DNA from 3 places in the Sphingobacterium sp. SYP-B4668 genome. Region 1 is predicted to be linked to each of the others. Evidence: riboswitches for the same ligand, from Rfam matches in the RefSeq annotation. Region 1 holds a riboswitch; each other region holds the start of a gene.
What was found. Region 1 has a riboswitch for S-adenosylmethionine ahead of metE (5-methyltetrahydropteroyltriglutamate--homocysteine S-methyltransferase). Riboswitches for the same ligand answer to the same signal wherever they lie in the genome.

Region 1 (5,904 bases):
AGCTTTATGTCGAATTATATACCATTCAATTGTGAATTGAAGTCCTATTGCATTGGCAGGTAAAAAAAACACCCCGTAGTATATTTCAACTACGGGGTGTCTCTATTTTAATATTACGAATGCTTAAAGGCTATTCAGCTCTAAGGATTTTGGCAGCTTCCACCATTGACTCTAAAGCCGCTTTGGTTTCCGGCCAAGCACGTGTTTTCAATCCACAGTCAGGGTTTACCCAAAGTTGTTCTGCAGGAACTACAGCCTTAGCTTTACGTAAAAGGTCTACCATTTCTTCTGTACTTGGTACACGAGGCGAATGAATATCGTATACACCTGGACCAATGTCATTAGGATATTTAAAATCACCTGCAAAAGCGTTCAATAATTTCATTTGCGAGCGTGATGTTTCGATTGTGATTACATCAGCATCCATTGCAGCAATATCCTCAATTACATTGTTGAACTCGGAGTAACACATGTGTGTATGAATCTGGGTATTATCTTCTACATTCGATGATGATACGCGGAAAGCACGTACAGCCCAATTCAAATAATCTTTTTGATCAGCTTTACGTAAGGGTAGTCCTTCACGAATAGCAGGTTCGTCAATCTGAATGATTTTGATTCCAGCTTTTTCCAATGCCTGTACTTCGTCCAAGATGGCTAACGCAATTTGATAAGTAGTAGTCGAACGCGGTTGGTCGTTACGTACGAATGACCATTGTAAGATTGTAACGGGGCCTGTTAACATTCCTTTTACAGGACGATTGGTCAATGATTGTGCGTATGCCGACCACCGTACGGTCATATCTGCAGGACGGTATACGTCACCGTAAATAACCGGAGGTTTTACACAACGAGAACCGTAAGACTGTACCCATCCGTATTGCGTGAAGGCATAGCCTGCTAATTGCTCGCCAAAATATTCCACCATGTCATTACGTTCGAACTCACCGTGTACCAAAACATCGATACCTAAATCTTCTTGCAAACGGATGGCTCTTTCAGTTTCCTCAGCAATCTCTTTGTCGTACACTTCTTGCGTAATAGCTCCCTTTTTCAAATCTGCTCTCCATTTACGAACGTCTTTGGTTTGCGGGAATGAACCGATAGTAGTAGTAGCGAAAGCAGGGAGACTAAATTTTGCTTGTTGAGCGAGTTTACGTGTTGCAAATGCCGATGTACGTTTAGCATCCTCATCCGTGATGTTGCTTACCCGATTTTTTACTTCTGGTTTGTGGATAAGGGGAGAGGTACGACGGCTTTCAGCAGCAGCTTTATTCGCCGCAAAGCGCTCTGCAGTATTTGCATCTACTTCGCCATCAGCCAAGATAGATAGGTCTTTTACTTCTGCTAATTTTTGCTTAGCAAATGCTAACCAATTTTTAACCTCAGCAGGAAGTGTTTCTTCGTTTTTCTCGCTGTCCAGGTCAAATGGAACGTGCAGTAATGACGATGACGTACCTACCCATACTCTGTCTGCGCCTAAAGCAGCTATAGCTTGTTGGAGTTTTGTTAACGATTTTTCGTAATCATTTTTCCAAATGTTACGACCTTCCACCACGCCCAAGGAGAGAGTCAATGACGCCGGTACTTTTGGTAGCACAGTGTCGAGTTGATTTTCCCCGCGAACTAAATCTAGGTGTAAAGCGTGTACTGGAAGCCCTAGCGCTAAATCTTCATTGTCCTTTAAAGCTTCAAAATATGTTGTAGCGATGAGTTTAGCATTACCTGCTGCTGCACTTAATCTTTCGAATACTGAAGTGTATAAAGCTTTTACTTTTGCATCTATGTCTAAAGCCAAATAAGGTTCATCTATCTGGATATATTTAGCACCAGCTGCGGCTAATTTCGAAAGAATTTGCTCGTAAACGGGTAATAAGTTTTCGATTAGATCGATACGGTCAAAACCTGTTTCTTTTTCTTTACCGATTAAAAGGTAAGTGATTGGACCAATGATGACCGGCTTTGTTTCAATGCCAGCTGTCTTAGCCTCGTTGTATTCGTTTAGAAACTTTTCAGAAGTTAACTTGAATGTTTGACCTTTAGTGAATTCAGGAACCATGTAATGGTAATTCGTGTCAAACCATTTTGTCATTTCAGAAGCTGTGACGTCGATTCCATCTTGTTGGAAACCCCGCGCCATAGCAAAATAAAGATCTAAGCTATAGTTGTTGTCTACTTTGCTTAATAAGGTATTGTATCGAGCTGGAATAGCACCAACTGTCAATGAAAGGTCTAATACTTGATCATAGAATGAAAAATCATTGGAAGGAATCAAATCGATGCCCGCATCTTTCTGAGTTTTCCAATTTGCTTCACGGATTTCTTTAGCTGCCTGTAATAATTCTTCCGCAGAAATCTTCTTAGCCCAATATGCCTCGTTAGCTTTCTTCAATTCGCGGAAAGGTCCCACTCTTGGGTAACCTAAGTTGTTTGTAATTAACATACTATTTCCTTATTAATTGTTATCTAAATTATTTATTGCTAAAGAGGAAGGACACCAGATGTAGTGACTTCGGCTTATCTTTCCCTCTTCCATGAAGGGGGGTAGAATTTAGCACCTTGTCAAGTGACAGGTTGCTAAGGCTTCTTCGGGTCTATTCCCTCGGCCTTTCTCTATAAGCGACGCTAATATCGGAATAAGAATTGATATTACAAAAAAGAACAGATAAAAAAGAAAAAAAGGATTGAAACTGATGGTTGAACTTCTAGGTTCCAACTCATTTTCAATCCTTTCGGTATGCCTTCTATTCTATATTAATGCGTTAGCTCACGAGCAATTTGTATCCTTTACCGTGTACATTAACAATTTCTACATTTGAATCTTGCTTGAGATATTTTCGTAATTTGCTTAGGAAAACGTCCATACTTCTACCTGTAAAATAGTTGTCGTCATGCCAGATCTTTAGTAACGCCTCCTCCCGGGTCAGGACATCATTCTTTTTGAGGCACAGGAGTCGGAGCAGCTCAGCTTCTTTTGTGGAGAGTTTTTGCTGTTGGCCTTTGTAAGAAATTTGCTGACTGGTGTAGTCAAAGAAGTAATCGCCAATTTCAAACTTGTCTGCGACTTCCTCATCTTTTTCACGGGAGCTTCTTTTTAAAAGAGCGTGTATGCGTAACAAGAGTTCTTCTACTCGAAAGGGTTTGGTGATATAATCGTCCCCACCAAGTTCAAATGCTTGAGTTTTATCCTCCATCATGCCTTTGGCGGTAGCATAAATAATCGGGACAGTGGTGTTGGTTTTACGGATGTCCTTACCAAGTGTGAACCCATCTTTTTTAGGCATCATCACATCTAGTATGCAGAGGTCGTATTCATCCTTATGAAAGGCGGTGAGCGCTTCCTCTCCATCCTGGCATAGCGTGACATCAAACTTGCTTTTTAATTCAAGATAGTCCTTTAATAATTCCCCTAAGTTTGGATCGTCTTCCGCTAATAATATTTTTTGCATAATTCGCGTATTTGTTCATTGGACAATTGCAGATGGAAATTCATCCGCGTTAGTTATAGTTTGTAACCCTTTAGCGGCAATGTTACATCAAAATGTGTGCCTTTATCTTTCTCACTTTTTACCTGTATACGTCCGTCTAATCGTTTGATTATGTCATTTACATAACTCAAGCCTAGGCCAAAACCCTTTACATTGTGAATGTTGCCTGTCGGAATGCGATAGAATTGGTCAAATATCTTTTGTTGTTGTTCTCGGGTCATGCCAATACCGTTGTCAGCAACAGAGATGACAATTGTATTTTTGTGGTTATGAGTTTTCACTACGATGTGTGGCGCATGGCGACTGTATTTGATGGCATTGTCTACCAAGTTGAATAGTACGTTGGAAAGGTGGAGTTCGTCTCCAATGACGGTATCTTCCTTCGCTTCTAAATATACTTCTAACGTACCTTTTGATTTCTGAAGCTGTAAATTCATACTGTCCAGTACAGCATTAGTGAGTTCATTTATACGCACGTCGATGCGGTCAATTTTAAGGTTTTCTTTTTCTAATCTAGCGATGTTGAGCACTCGTTCGATATGGTCACCTAATCTGATATTTTCGTCATATATGATATTTGCAAGTCTATTTACCCTTTTTTGGTCGGTTATGATTTCGGGGTCACGTAGCGATTCGCTCGCAATCATGATAGTCGCAACAGGCGTCTTAAATTCGTGCGTCATGTTGTTGATGAAGTCAGTTTTCATCTCTGATATTTTCTTTTGTCGATAAATAGTGGTCAGCGTATAGGCAAAACAACCAATCAAAAGAACTAATAATGCGCCCATTGGAAAGAAAAGATAGCCCATGTTGTCCATGATGATATTCTTTTTATTTGGAAAAGAAATAGTCAGCTTTCCAGGTGCATTTCCGAGATCTCCTTGAAATAATAAGGTGGAATAGCTATTGTGTTTTTGGGGTTTGTCTAATTCCCCTAATGTATTGATGTTGTATATGAGATTGTTGTTCTCCCTGACTTCAATATTGAATTCTGATGTAATATCCCGATTCAATAATTCTTTGGAAATTTCGCGCTCCAAAAATGGTAGGTTAATGCGTTCTTTTAGAGGTTTTTTTGATAACTCTATGCTAGCTGCAAAATCCTCTATTACATCTGTTTTTTTTCCTCCCATCACTGCGATGCTGTCGTATAGATTGGCTGCATCATTTAATTGTGTGAGCTTTAACTTCCTTTCTAGCTCATGGATGCGAAGGGCTAATTTCATATCCGCGCGGGGGGGGAGGGTTTTTATTGTAAACCCTATGGCATTGAGGTCATATAGGTTGTAGTAAGCCAAATACCTGCTGCTGTCATCTTTCCCATCTACTTGTGCTATTTTCTCTACTGCATATACTTCAATAGAGTTGTCTACGGCGTTATCTTCGTAGTTAATGCCTTGTGAGATCTTGAGTTTGACAAGGTAATTGTATCGAGTACGGCGAATGTAGGTCTCGTAAAATGAATTTTCAATGGATACGACAATAGGATAGCTCATTTTGAGATGGTCTTCTGCGTCTTTAAATTTTTGCTGTGTTTCGTATTGTCGTACTCGAAGACTTTCAATTTGCTTTTGTATGTTGATTTGCTCTTCTAGGCGTTTTTGCTCGCGTTCATATTTTTCTTGATTACTTTTTTGCTGTGTTTTGGCAAATGCCATGACTTCATGCTTCTCGACTTTTGAAGCTACGGTTGACAATGAGGCATTTACAGCTTCGTCAAAGAGTTGAGATTTTTGACGAAAGGAATCTCGAATAAAAAAGTACTGCATAGCCATTACCCCCAATAGGGCAATTGACATCAAACCAATAATGACTGTGATACTTTTTTGTTTCATTTATTACAAAAATAGGAATGCTTTATGTTCATATTTTCCATTTAACACTATTTAACAGCTGTTTATGGAAGTTATTTGGTCCTTGGACGGAAATTTTCTAAATTTAATGGAATTAATTAAGCACTTTATTTATGAATTTACGATATAGTCTTTTGTTTGCGATCGGCCTAGTGCTGGCCGTGAATGTTGAGGGGCAGGAGCTTGCACCGTTGCCTGCGAAGGTTAAGAAGAGTCTTGTTGGCCAGCAAGACTCAATAGCGTTGCCTGATACCTCTGCAGGGGATGTTGTGGCCGTTTATTATTCTAAGATGAAACCACCCGAGGATCGGAACAACATGCCCGTAAAGAAATTGTATGGTCGTGATTCGGCGAATATGCCGGGTACGGAAAAATTAGCTGAAATCGATCAGCAGGAGATCGATAAGATACAAAAGTTTACTCCAAAGCTTTTATTAGAGGAGAAAAGGGTAATAAAAAAATAGGCGATTGAATTTTTCCAATCGCCTATTCTCAATTATTTTACTTCCGAAACTCGGATAGTATTTGTACGTCCTTTTTCGTGTAAAGGTGTAGATGATGTG
Region 2 (5,904 bases), 760 kb from region 1:
GTCTGTTTTTTCGGTGTCTGATTCAAGTTGTGTTGCACCATAAGTGGTGTAGGACCTATATGAAAGTAAAGCCATACTGCGTGCCGCTTTTAATCCCTTTGCGCCACCAGTAGGTTGGTTTGCATGAAATGTCCTATCGGCTGTGATGGCTAATCTTTGACTTTCGTTAAATGCGATACCCCAGGGGGAGTGTGCAGCATTGGTCGCGATGGCAATCAAGCGCTTTATACTCATTAAGCCTGAAACTGCCCATTCAAGCGCCTGCTGTCCTCCCAAGGACCCACCAATGAGCACGTCAATTTTTTTTATGCCTAGGTAGTTGGCTAATAGTTGGTTGCCTTTTATAATATCCCGTATAGTAAATTGAGGGAAAGCAAGATAATATGGGTGTCTCGTGGCTTCATTTATAGAAAGTGGATTGGTGGACCCATAATGAGAGCCAATGACATTGGCGCATATGATGAAGTGGTCTTTGGGGTTGAAAAAATCGTCTTCACCAAAAAGCCCACTCCACCAATCCAGTACATCCGAACTAGCGGTCAGTGCATGACATACCCACACTACATTGTCTTTTGTTTCATTCAGCTGTCCATAAGTATGATAGGCAATCTCCAAGCCAGTGACCTGTTTGCCATTTTCAAATACAAATGGTTCATTATGCTTATATGTCTTAATACTCATGGATGTAATGTTGTACTCGTCAGCACTGACTTTTGCTTATTTTATTTTTTCGAAAGCTTGTTGCAAATCAGCTTTGATGTCGTCAATATGTTCGATTCCTACAGCCAGTCTTAATGAGCCAGGGTAGACTCCTGCGGCGCGCTGTGCGTCTTCACTCAATTGTTGATGTGTTGTAGCAGATGGATGTATGATTAATGATTTGGTATCTCCAACATTGGCAAGATGGCTAATCAAGGACAAGCTGTCAATAAAGTCATTTGCTTTGTTGGGGTCTCCTTTAATAGTAAATGAAAGTACTGCTCCAAATCCGTTTCTCAGGTATTTTTGGGCATTTGTAAAATGTGGCGAGCTTTTCAGGCCTGGGTAGCTTACTTTTTCTACTTGTGGATGACCTTCCAACCATTGTGCAATCTCCAAGGCATTGTCAACATGGCGTTGTACTCTCAAAGACAAAGTTTCAAGGCCTTGTAGAAGGAGGAAAGAGTTGAATGGAGATAATGCTGGACCGAAGTCTCTAAGTCCTTCAACGCGGGCTCTGATGGCGAATTGAATGTTGCCAAAAGGGCCACCTTCGCCAAAGACATCGGCAAATACCAATCCATGGTAACCTTCTGATGGTTCAGTAAATTGTTTGAATTTTCCATTTCCCCAGTTGTAATTTCCACCATCTATTATGACTCCACCAATGCTTGTACCGTGACCACCGATCCATTTGGTGGCAGATTCTACAACTACGTGTGCACCATGTTCCAATGGCTTGAATAGATAGCCCCCAGCGCCGAAAGTGTTGTCCACGATAAGCGGAAGGTCATATTTATTTGCAATTGCAGCTATTTTTTCAAAATCTGGAATATTGTAACTTGGATTTCCGATTGTTTCAATATAGATGGCCTTGGTCTTGTCGTCAATTAATGCTTCTATGTTTTCCGGTTCGCCGTCTTTCGCAAATCTAGCTTCAATGCCTAACCTTTTAAATGAAACCTTGAACTGATTATATGTGCCTCCGTATAGATTCGAACCTGCAACGAAATTTTCGCCAGCATCTATGATATTGTTGAGCGCTATGAACTGGGCAGCTTGACCAGACGCCACTGCTACTGCAGCTACACCACCTTCCAATGCTGCGATTCGTTTTTCAAACACATCAGTGGTGGGATTCATGATTCGTGTGTAGATATTTCCAAACTGTTTAAGTGCGAATAGGTTAGCGCCGTGTTCTGCATTTTCAAATACATATGAAGTAGTTTGATAGATAGGCACCGCACGGGCTCCTGTAGTCGGATCTACGACTTGACCTGCATGTACTTGTAAGGTTTCGAATTTGAGGTTTGTATTTTCTGACATGTTCTCTAGCTTTAAGTTTTATTAATTTGTTGTTGATAAATGGATATGTTCGATACTCCTTCTTATAGGGAGCAAGGCATAGTACTATAATGGGGGTGATAAGGGTATTTCCTTAACAGCACATCATAGCAGACATTCGCATTCGGGTGTGGGGCTCCACGGAACGCAATGATGCATTTTTGGTATCCTGCTTAGCGGATATTCTTGTTGATGTGTACTTGTTAAATGTAATTGTAATGATCATAGCTTTTTTTATTTATATTCTCCAAAGCAACATCGCTTTGGACAGGATTTGGCACCTTTTCAAACTTTTTTTGAAGGTTGCCAGTGGGTCATTGAGCCAGTCTCTCGCCACTTCTTTATAAATCAAAACCCTACGATAAAGAGAGGTTGTGATTAGGTGTCTTTCTCGAAGACCTTACAAATATATCTTTTGATTTTTAGTTTCGCAAATAAATAAGGTAAAAAAATATCCCAAAAACCTATAACTAAGCTTTATATCAATCCTTAAAGTCGTATTAGAGCGGTCTGTTAGTCTTTGGAAAGGTGTGTAGTGCGGAAAAGTGTTTGCCGCAGCTTAGACCAATTTAGGTTCTTTATAGGTGTATACGTTATAAGGGTACATCCATTTGACCAAGTATTTAGCGATTATACTGACGATGGCCAATGGTATGAATAAGATATATCCTCCTGGCGCGATACTGCAGATGAGAAAAATTGATGTCAATGGCGCATGTATGGCTGCTGACAGTGTTGCTGCGGCTCCAAAGAGCGCAAAGTTGAGTACGATCAGCTCGGTGCCCAAATAAGCATTGCACACTAGTGCGAATAAAATGCCAAGAAAGGCTCCTGCGACTATACTAGGGGCGAATACACCTCCATCTCCTCCTGCGCCCAATGTAAGTGAGGCTGCCAAGGGTTTTAGAATGACCAATAATAAAAGTGTAATACCAAAAGGAATGGATAGGGTCTCTTTTAGCCCCTGTTCAATTACTTGTTGTAAGCCGTGATAGCTATCTCCATACAAATACGGAAAAGCAAAAATCATAAGGCCCAAAGATAAAGCTCCAAGATTTACCCGGATAAAATTGTTCTCGATACCATTAAATACTTTTTTGATATGGATAACAATTTTGGTGAAGTATAAAGCCAATATTGCGGCCAATAGACTGAGACCTATCACATAAGGTAAAGCAGTCCAATGCCAGGTTTGAACGGTGAAAGGTAATAGTTTTTGACCCGCTATAAAATATCCAAAAAGGGTGGCCATTAGTACCGAACTCGTGCAGCTGATTAATATAGGTCTGCTGACTCGGCGAGCAATCACCTCAATGGCAAACAACCAACCTGCAATAGGGCTGCCAAACAACGTGGCGACTCCAGCCGCCACACCTGCGCAAATTAGTTCATTTTTATAAGCAAAGGCTATTTTCCCCTTTTTATAGACGATATTTCCGACGGTAGCAGTGGCTACTACGGTAGACACCTCTATTCCCGTTGATCCACCAAATATTACGGTTAAAAAGCCATTGAAGTAATGGGAAGGAATTTTAAAGATGGGCAGATGGTCTTTTCGAGTTTCTAAGGTGGTGTAGATTTCTTTTATACCTTTGTTCTGCCTTTTTTTGAAAGCATACTTCCTTAGGAAATAAATAACAGTGATGCCAATAGAAGGTAGGATTATATAGAATAGGGAAGAAATACTGCCTATCCCAACAAATATTTTATGCTGATAGCTTTCGGTGATATATTTTAATGAATCGGCAAGAAGGGTGCAGATTAAACCAATAAATAATGATGCTACAACTAGTTTAAGCGAGTTATATATTATAATTTTCGTTCTCATTTTTGAGTTCTATTCTTTAGTTGGAGAGAATACAAATGTATTGGATAATTGGCCGATATACAAATCCTTCTGTTCTGTATGTTGCTCTGGTACAGAATTCGAACCACTTATTGAAAGATTTAAGGCGATTGAACCCATTGAAAATCCGTTCCAATAAAGGTGTTTTGGATACGATTAATGCAAGTCAAAATAACCTTTTAGCCTGGAAATCCTAAAAAGACAGGAAGGGTGAAAAGATCGTATAATTTGAGGTTTCAGTGCTAGACTTAAAATTAAAAAAGCTTCAAGTACATCTATTTTGTAAAATAATCGTGCTCAATGTCGCTTACGAAGCTAAAATATAGTATATATAAGATATTATCCTACATCACTGAATTTATATGCTTTTGCACTGATTTATCAGGTTGTTTTGATTTTGGTCCTATATTTGATTTTTAAATAAAAGTATGAAGGGCATAAGTGAATTGGGTTATAAATTGGAACGTCTTATACCTTCGCAATGGCGAGATTATAAACGTATACGCTTGGAGGCTTTGCAAATGCATCCAGAGTTTTTTGGAAGTAGCTATGTAAAGGAGTCTACTTATGCGTTTGAGCATTGGATGACTTTACTCGAGGATAAGAATAGGGCTTTATTCGCCTTGCGACATGGAGAGCAGCTTGTAGGCCTGGCGGGAGTAGCGGTTAAAAAAGAGGACTTAGAAAAGGCATTGTTCTATTCTACCTTCATACGTGCTGAGCACCGCAGAAAGGGTTTGTCGGCGTTGTTTTACCAAGCACGAATCGACTGGGCTCGTCAAATGGGGTGCCGCGCTATTGTTGTTTCCCATAGGACCGGCAACGATGCGTCTGAAGCAGCAAATAGGCGTTTTGGCTTTTTATACATGGACGCCGAGGAGACGCTTTGGCCAGATGGCGAACGAGCGGAGGAATTACGCTATGTTTTAGAGCTGTAGGGACCTCATTAAATCTAACTAGAAAAGAACTAAATGAAATCTTGAAAAGAAAACCGTTAAATGGTTCTGTAGAGTCGGAAACGAGTTCTGGACAGATGGTCATCCGCTCTATTTTGGACTGGTTAAACAATATAAAGAGGAAGGGAATGAATATGAATTTTATATGGTAAAAATAATTGGTAAGTAGATGAGTGCTCTTAATGGCACGATTGAAGAGTTAGAAGACTAAGAATAAATTCCTGATATTGAAATGAAAAGACTAACCACTCTATTTCTGATTGCAGCATTATTTTTATTAGCCTGCGACAGCAAAACAGATAAGAAAATTACCGAAACACAGTCAACAACGGCAACTTGGATGAATGATAGTATAAATTTAGAAACAAATCATGGGCCCTCTACTGTTGAAACAGACGTGTTAGCAACCCTTCCTGTCAGGTATTTTCCGATCATTGACAGTACAAATTTCGACAATTTTGAGAAATCCGGTATACGCGACAAAGGTTTTCTGAAACGGATAAAGTTTGACCCCAGACGTAAAGATGCAACAAATTTCAGGCTACTCTATAAAATACCTTTTTCTGAAGGCTATACTGCCATGGTCGTTTCCTATCAATGCGGTGAACACGAGCTGTTCACAATATTGATTACAATAGATAAGGACAACAAAATAATCGACAAACTGGAAATTGCTTACGATGAGATTGCCGAATCCGCATTCGGGAAAGCGAGTAAAATAGAAAAAGACAAAATAGTGGTAACAAGCGCTAATTGGATGAGCGAAGAACCTATTTTTGATGCCGAAACGTACATTATACAAATCAATGGTAAGTTTAAAAAAATGCAAGCCGATCGCATGCAGGAATAAAATGGCGCGGTAGAAAAAATATACATCCCATAAATTTTGAAATTTTTAAAACTGATGCCAACAAATCTAAAAATTATATCACATGAATTGATGGACAAGGAATATCTTCGGCTCTATGTTGTGTCCGGGAGCCAGCCGTGCGGTACTATCGATCTAATTTCCGAAAAGATCAATTTTAATATTGTCGGCAAATATTTCTTTAAGGGGAT
Region 3 (5,904 bases), 1.8 Mb from region 1:
TGGGTAATGCCGATCCTTGAATCGACCTGGAGGCTTTACTGTAGTCCCAAGTCGCATCCTTTGAACCGTCAGCATTCTGAATGTACCACGTTGGTGTACCATCTCCAGGATTTACCCCTGCCCATTCCTTTATATAAAAATCATATATAGATCCACCAACACGCAGTAATTTATTACCACTTTCAATATCCTTATTTCCATTTGGCAGTTCGGTAATCTGGTTTTTAAAATGGCTTACATTCAAATCTAGATTCCATCGAAAATCTTCATTCCTGATGGGAATGGTCTGTAAAGTCAATTCAATACCTGTATTTTTGATCCCCCCTAAGTTGACATCATATCCTGTAAATCCGGTCGAAGGCGCCATCGGCATGGTATACAATAAGTCTTTGCTCTTACGATCGAAATACTCTATCGAAGCAGAAATGCGATTATTCAAAATAGCGACATCTAATCCTACATTTAGATTAAGGTTGGTTTCCCACTTCAAATCTGGTGTCGCCAATCGGCGTGTCACCGTCCCCCCTTCACCCAAGCTATTGGTGATGGCATACAATCCTTGATAGGCATAATAAGTACCTAGATTGTCATTGCCTTGCGCACCATAACTGGCTCGTAAAGTAAGTTGGTTGAATAGTCCTGTATTCTTAAGAAATTCTTCCTCGGCAATTTTCCAGGAAGCTCCCAAAGACCAGAATGTACCCCATCTGGTATCTGGAGCAAAGCGCGAAGACCCGTCCGTACGTAGTGATCCAGAGAAGAAATAGCGATTTTTATAATCGTACTCCGCGCGCCCCAGAAAACTCAACAATGCATAGTCTACAGAATAGCCATCAAAACCGGTCAACAACGACGCGGCATCTGGTTCATTAAACCCAGGCATTACAAAACGCTCTCTACTCCCACTAATCTCTGAATTCTGATACTTATAGAATTCTTGTCCTCCCAAAAGGTTGATATGATGATCATCCCATGTTTTATCATAGGTCAAGATATTATTTAAAGTATAGGAGACTCGACGAAAATTGCTTTTAGACACGCTGCCTTTAGTTCGAACCCCGTCTCCCAGCAATGGATTCACGAAATCATGTGTATTGGAATTGACATAATCTAAGCTGTAAGTGGTCCTAAATTTAAGGTCGGATGTCAAGATTGCCTCCAAATATGCTCTACCAGAGAGGTTCTCTCTACGGATATCGTTTTTATCCAAAGGTAGCGATGCTGCCATATTACTATTGGGAGTAGCCCCAGCAGGTCTGTAACTTCCAAAGTCATAGATTTTATTATCATTATCGTCCAATTCGTATGAACCATCTGATTCTCGTTTATAATAGGGATAAAAAGGACCTATTGTACGTGGAAAGTTAATAATATTGGCCGTGTTGCTGTCTTCGGAGGTTGGATATTTCTGTAGGCTACTGCTCACGGAGAGATTTAATCCTGCATTCAACCAACTTTTTGCTTTGACATTGGTATTCAACCTGGCATTATAACGTTTAAATCCAGATTCAATTGCGACGCCTTGATCATTGAGGTATCCAAAAGATAGATAGTAATCGCTTTTTTCACCACCACCTCCAAAATTGAGATCCGATTGTGTACGGTTTCCGGTACGTAGTAATACATCTTCCCAATTGTCATTCCACAGCGTTTTGGCACCTGTGACTAGCTTACCATCCACACCTACCGGCTCAGGAAACCCTGATCCATATGGGTTGATACCGAGATTGGTGACCAATTGACGACTAGCGGTAGCTGCGGCTTGTTCGGCCGACATCTTATTAGCGACGTTGCGATTACGTAGTGCCTCCCAGTATAATTCAAAATATTGATCTGTATTTACTTTTTCATAATCCTTTACCGCTCTGTTTGAAAAACCTTGGTTCAAACTAAAATTAATCCTCGTATCTCCTTTTGCGCCATTCTTTGTCGTGATGATAATAACACCATTTGCTCCCCTAGAACCGTATAGAGCGCTCGCAGCTGCATCTTTAAGCACTGAAATAGACTGGATATCGCTCTGATTGATGGCGTTGATATCACCATTGTAGGGATTGCCATCCACAACGTATAAAGGCGCACTTGAGGCATTGATAGAGCCTATCCCTCGGATACGAATTGTCGCATCTGTACCTGGTTGGCCAGAGGAAGAAACAGACTGTAGTCCCGGAACTTGTCCTTCTAGGGCCTTACTAACGGATGAAACAGGTCTATTATTAATATTCTCTGCTGAGATGGTCGATACCGATCCTGTAAAATTTGCCCGTTTGGCGGTACCATAAGCTACGACCACGACTTCATCTAAGCTACGGTCACTTGGACGTAAACCTATATGTAGATTATCTACTGCTGCATTTACAATTGTTGTTTCAAAACCCACGTAGCTGAGCTGCAATTTGGAGGTTGTCGCTGCTTGAATTGAAAACGAACCATCTTTGGCTGTCCGTACCGTGGTAGTCCCCCCCACAACACTTACATTCACATCTGACAATGATTCCTTTGTCAATTCGTTGATAACAATACCTTGTACTGTTCTCGATTGCTGGGCTTGTCCATAATTGTAGTACAACAATAACGGGAGGACCAGCACCCAGGTCGCATTCATCTTTTTAAGTAATTTTTCCATGCTCATATCAAATACATTAAATCTGTCGATATTCCATACATATCCAAAGCAGCAACAGCCAGTTGGCACATGTGACGGCAAGGCTCTTTTCACGTCCGGACTGTGAGTAAGCACTTGATCCACTTATCGATTCTGCTTTTTTCAGCAGAGAGGCAGTAGCACCTTGCATGGAGACTGGCAGGTTGCTAAGATTTCATCGGGCCTATTCCCTCCATCTTTCCAGATAAGTACGGTATCGATTATTAGGATGCAAAGATAGCGATATTATATATAATCTATAATATATATAGACTTTATTGCTTTTATGACATTTCTATTAGAATATCCACTTTTCCTTCCTCTACAAGAAGGAGTCCCTATTATGTCTGTACGCAGCGAGACCGCTAAGACATGTATAATTAACGGTCGTGGAGGGCTTACAATCGTTTATTAAGGGGATTGCGTGCTTCTAAAAAATCGATTCCATTCTGTTGGATTTTGATAATCAATCATTTCACCTTATGCCTATATCAAAGAGTTGGGAGATTCCAAAATCGTTTTGTATTTTTACCGAGCCTGATTAATATCGGGCCAAATAAAAACAAGTCCAAAACTATTTAGTGCATAATAAATGAGCGACGAAACGAACTACAACGACGACCACGAAGAAGCATTATCACCTCAAGAAAACGAACAGACCAGCAATACGATTCCTTTATCCGGTTTATATGAAAACTGGTTTTTGGATTATGCTTCGTATGTCATCTTGGACCGTGCAGTACCTCATATCAACGACGGATTCAAGCCCGTCCAACGCCGAATACTCCACTCATTGAAAGAGATGGATGATGGTCGATATAATAAGGCGGCCAATGTCATCGGTAACACCATGAAGTATCATCCACACGGGGACGCTTCTATCGGGGATGCGATGGTACAATTAGGTCAAAAAAACCTACTCATAGACTGTCAGGGTAACTGGGGAGACCCTATCACAGGCGACTCAGCTGCTGCACCTCGTTATATCGAAGGTCGCCTATCCAAATTTGCCCTTGACGTCGTATTCAATCCGGAGACTACAGAATGGCAATTTAGCTATGATGGTCGGAATCGCGAACCTGTAACACTTCCTGTCAAATTCCCATTGCTGCTGGCCCAAGGAGCCGAGGGTATCGCGGTAGGTTTGGCGACCAAGATTATGCCGCACAATTTTATCGAGCTGATCGATGAATCCATCAAAGTTCTTCAAGGGGAGCGTCCGTATCTTCTTCCGGATTTCCCAACTGGGGGAATGGCCGATTGCTCCGCTTACAATGAAGGGCAAAGGGGGGGTAAAATCCGTGTTCGTGCCAAAATCGAAGAGCGTGACAAGAAGACTTTGGCAATTACTGAAATCCCCTTTGGAACCACTACAGGGGGGCTCATCGAAAGTGTTGTCACCGCTAACGACAAGGGAAAAATCAAGATTAAAAAGATAGAAGATAACACCGCTGAAAACGTAGAGATTATCGTACACCTTGCGCCAGGAATCTCTCCTGACGTGACTATTGATGCCCTGTACGCATTTACGGCATGCGAATCTTCTATTTCACCGAATACATGTGTCATCAAGAATGAGAAGCCATACTTCATGAGTGTGAATGACATCTTGATTGAGAACACAAAAAACACCAAAGACTTGCTGAAACAGGAGTTGGAGATCAAACTCCATGACCTACAGGAAAAGATTTTTTTCAGTACGCTACTCAAGATATTTATACAGCAGGGCATGTATAAACATCCCGACTATGAAAACTCTGGAGATTTCAACACTGTGGTGGGCGTATTGGATACTTTATTCGAGCCATTCTTCCCTCAGTTTTACCGTACCATCCTGCCTGAGGACTACAAAAAACTGATCGATAAGCCGATGAGTAGCATCACGAGATTCGACGTAAAGAAAGCGGACGAACAGATGGCTGCTTTGGAGGAGGATATTAAAACGGTCAAGAAGCATCTTCGTCAATTGACTGAATATGCAATTGCATGGTATACCCGATTGAAAGAGAAATATGGTCAAGGACGGGAACGCAAGACCGAGCTTCGTGCTTTTGATAAAGTAGAGGCTTCACAGGTAGCATTGGCTAACGCTAAGCTGTATGTAAATCGTGAGGAAGGATTTATCGGGTCGAGCATGAAGAAGGATGAATTCGTATCTGACTGTTCGGATATTGACGATATTATCGTGTTCCGAGGTGACGGCAAGTATGTGGTTACTAAAATACAGGACAAAGTATTCGTCGGAAAAGACATTATACATGTAGCTGTATTTAAAAAGGGTGACGAACGTACGATTTATAATGTGGTATATAAAGAGGGCGGTACAGGGACAAGCTATATTAAACGATTCTCGGTAGTAGGTGTGACGCGGGATAAGGAATATGACGTATCGAAAGGATCGAAAGCTTCGAAAATACTGTATTTCACGGCCAATCCGAATGGGGAGGCGGAAATCATAAATGTACAGCTGAAACCGCATTCGAAGCTTCGCAAATTGGCATTCGACATGGATTTTGCAGAGATTGCCATCAAGGGGCGTGCATCGCAAGGAAATATCGTATCCAAATACCCTGTAAAGAAAATAGCGTTTAAGAGTGCGGGAGTATCCACACTCGCTGGACGAAAAATATGGTACGATGAAATCCTCAAACGACTGAACGTGGATGAGAGGGGCAAGTACTTAGGTGAGTTTGATGGGGATGATAAGATTCTTACGGTTATGGCGGACGGTTCATACGAGTTGTCCAACTTTGATTTGAGCAATCACTTTGATGAGAAGATGATTCGTATCGAGAAGTTCTATCCGCAACATGTCTACACAGCTGTACACCAAGATGGCAAAAGTGGCACTTACTATGTGAAGCGTTTCTGTTTTGATGAGTTGCCTGTGGGCAAACGGGTTACTTTCATTAATGATGAGCCGAATTCGAAGCTTATCTTGTTGACCAATGCTGCTGAGCCGGTGGTCAAATTGGACCTTCGCAAAGGAAAATCGCAGACCGAAGAAGTCATAGACCAACCTTTGGTCGAAATCATTGATGTGAAGGGGATAAAAGCGCAAGGTAATAGGCTATCGTTCCACACGATACAGAAGATCGATTTGCTTACAGCCGAAGAGGATCTCACCGTTTTAAAGGAAAGTGAAGAAATACCTCCTACGGAATCTGATCGACAGCATGATAGCAGGGACGTCAAATCGGACCTGACACTTGAGATCACCAATCCCGATGATGTCGAACTGGGTGATAACCTTAAAAAGG

Region 2: it holds a riboswitch for S-adenosylmethionine, as region 1 does, so the genes downstream of both, OQ289_RS06200 (O-acetylhomoserine aminocarboxypropyltransferase/cysteine synthase family protein) here and metE (5-methyltetrahydropteroyltriglutamate--homocysteine S-methyltransferase) in region 1, are expected to answer to the same signal.
Region 3: it holds a riboswitch for S-adenosylmethionine, as region 1 does, so the genes downstream of both, OQ289_RS17540 (SusC/RagA family TonB-linked outer membrane protein) here and metE (5-methyltetrahydropteroyltriglutamate--homocysteine S-methyltransferase) in region 1, are expected to answer to the same signal.

Annotation. Positions count from the first base shown of each region.
Region 1 is NZ_CP115483.1:666,239-672,142, forward strand. It holds gene metE (5-methyltetrahydropteroyltriglutamate--homocysteine S-methyltransferase) at 131-2,443, opposite strand; SAM riboswitch class I at 2,515-2,622, opposite strand; gene OQ289_RS02820 (response regulator transcription factor) at 2,763-3,449, opposite strand; gene OQ289_RS02825 (sensor histidine kinase) at 3,503-5,323, opposite strand; gene OQ289_RS02830 (hypothetical protein) at 5,455-5,805, shown strand; gene pyk (pyruvate kinase) at 5,838-5,904, opposite strand, start outside.
Region 2 is NZ_CP115483.1:1,430,230-1,436,133, forward strand. It holds gene OQ289_RS06195 (homoserine O-acetyltransferase family protein) at 1-681, opposite strand, end outside; gene OQ289_RS06200 (O-acetylhomoserine aminocarboxypropyltransferase/cysteine synthase family protein) at 718-2,025, opposite strand; SAM riboswitch class I at 2,279-2,393, opposite strand; gene OQ289_RS06205 (chloride channel protein) at 2,603-3,871, opposite strand; gene OQ289_RS06210 (GNAT family N-acetyltransferase) at 4,318-4,827, shown strand; gene OQ289_RS06215 (hypothetical protein) at 5,078-5,695, shown strand; gene OQ289_RS06220 (hypothetical protein) at 5,750-5,904, shown strand, end outside.
Region 3 is NZ_CP115483.1:4,296,561-4,302,464, forward strand. It holds gene OQ289_RS17540 (SusC/RagA family TonB-linked outer membrane protein) at 1-2,626, opposite strand, end outside; SAM riboswitch class I at 2,747-2,856, opposite strand; gene OQ289_RS17545 (DNA gyrase/topoisomerase IV subunit A) at 3,237-5,904, shown strand, end outside.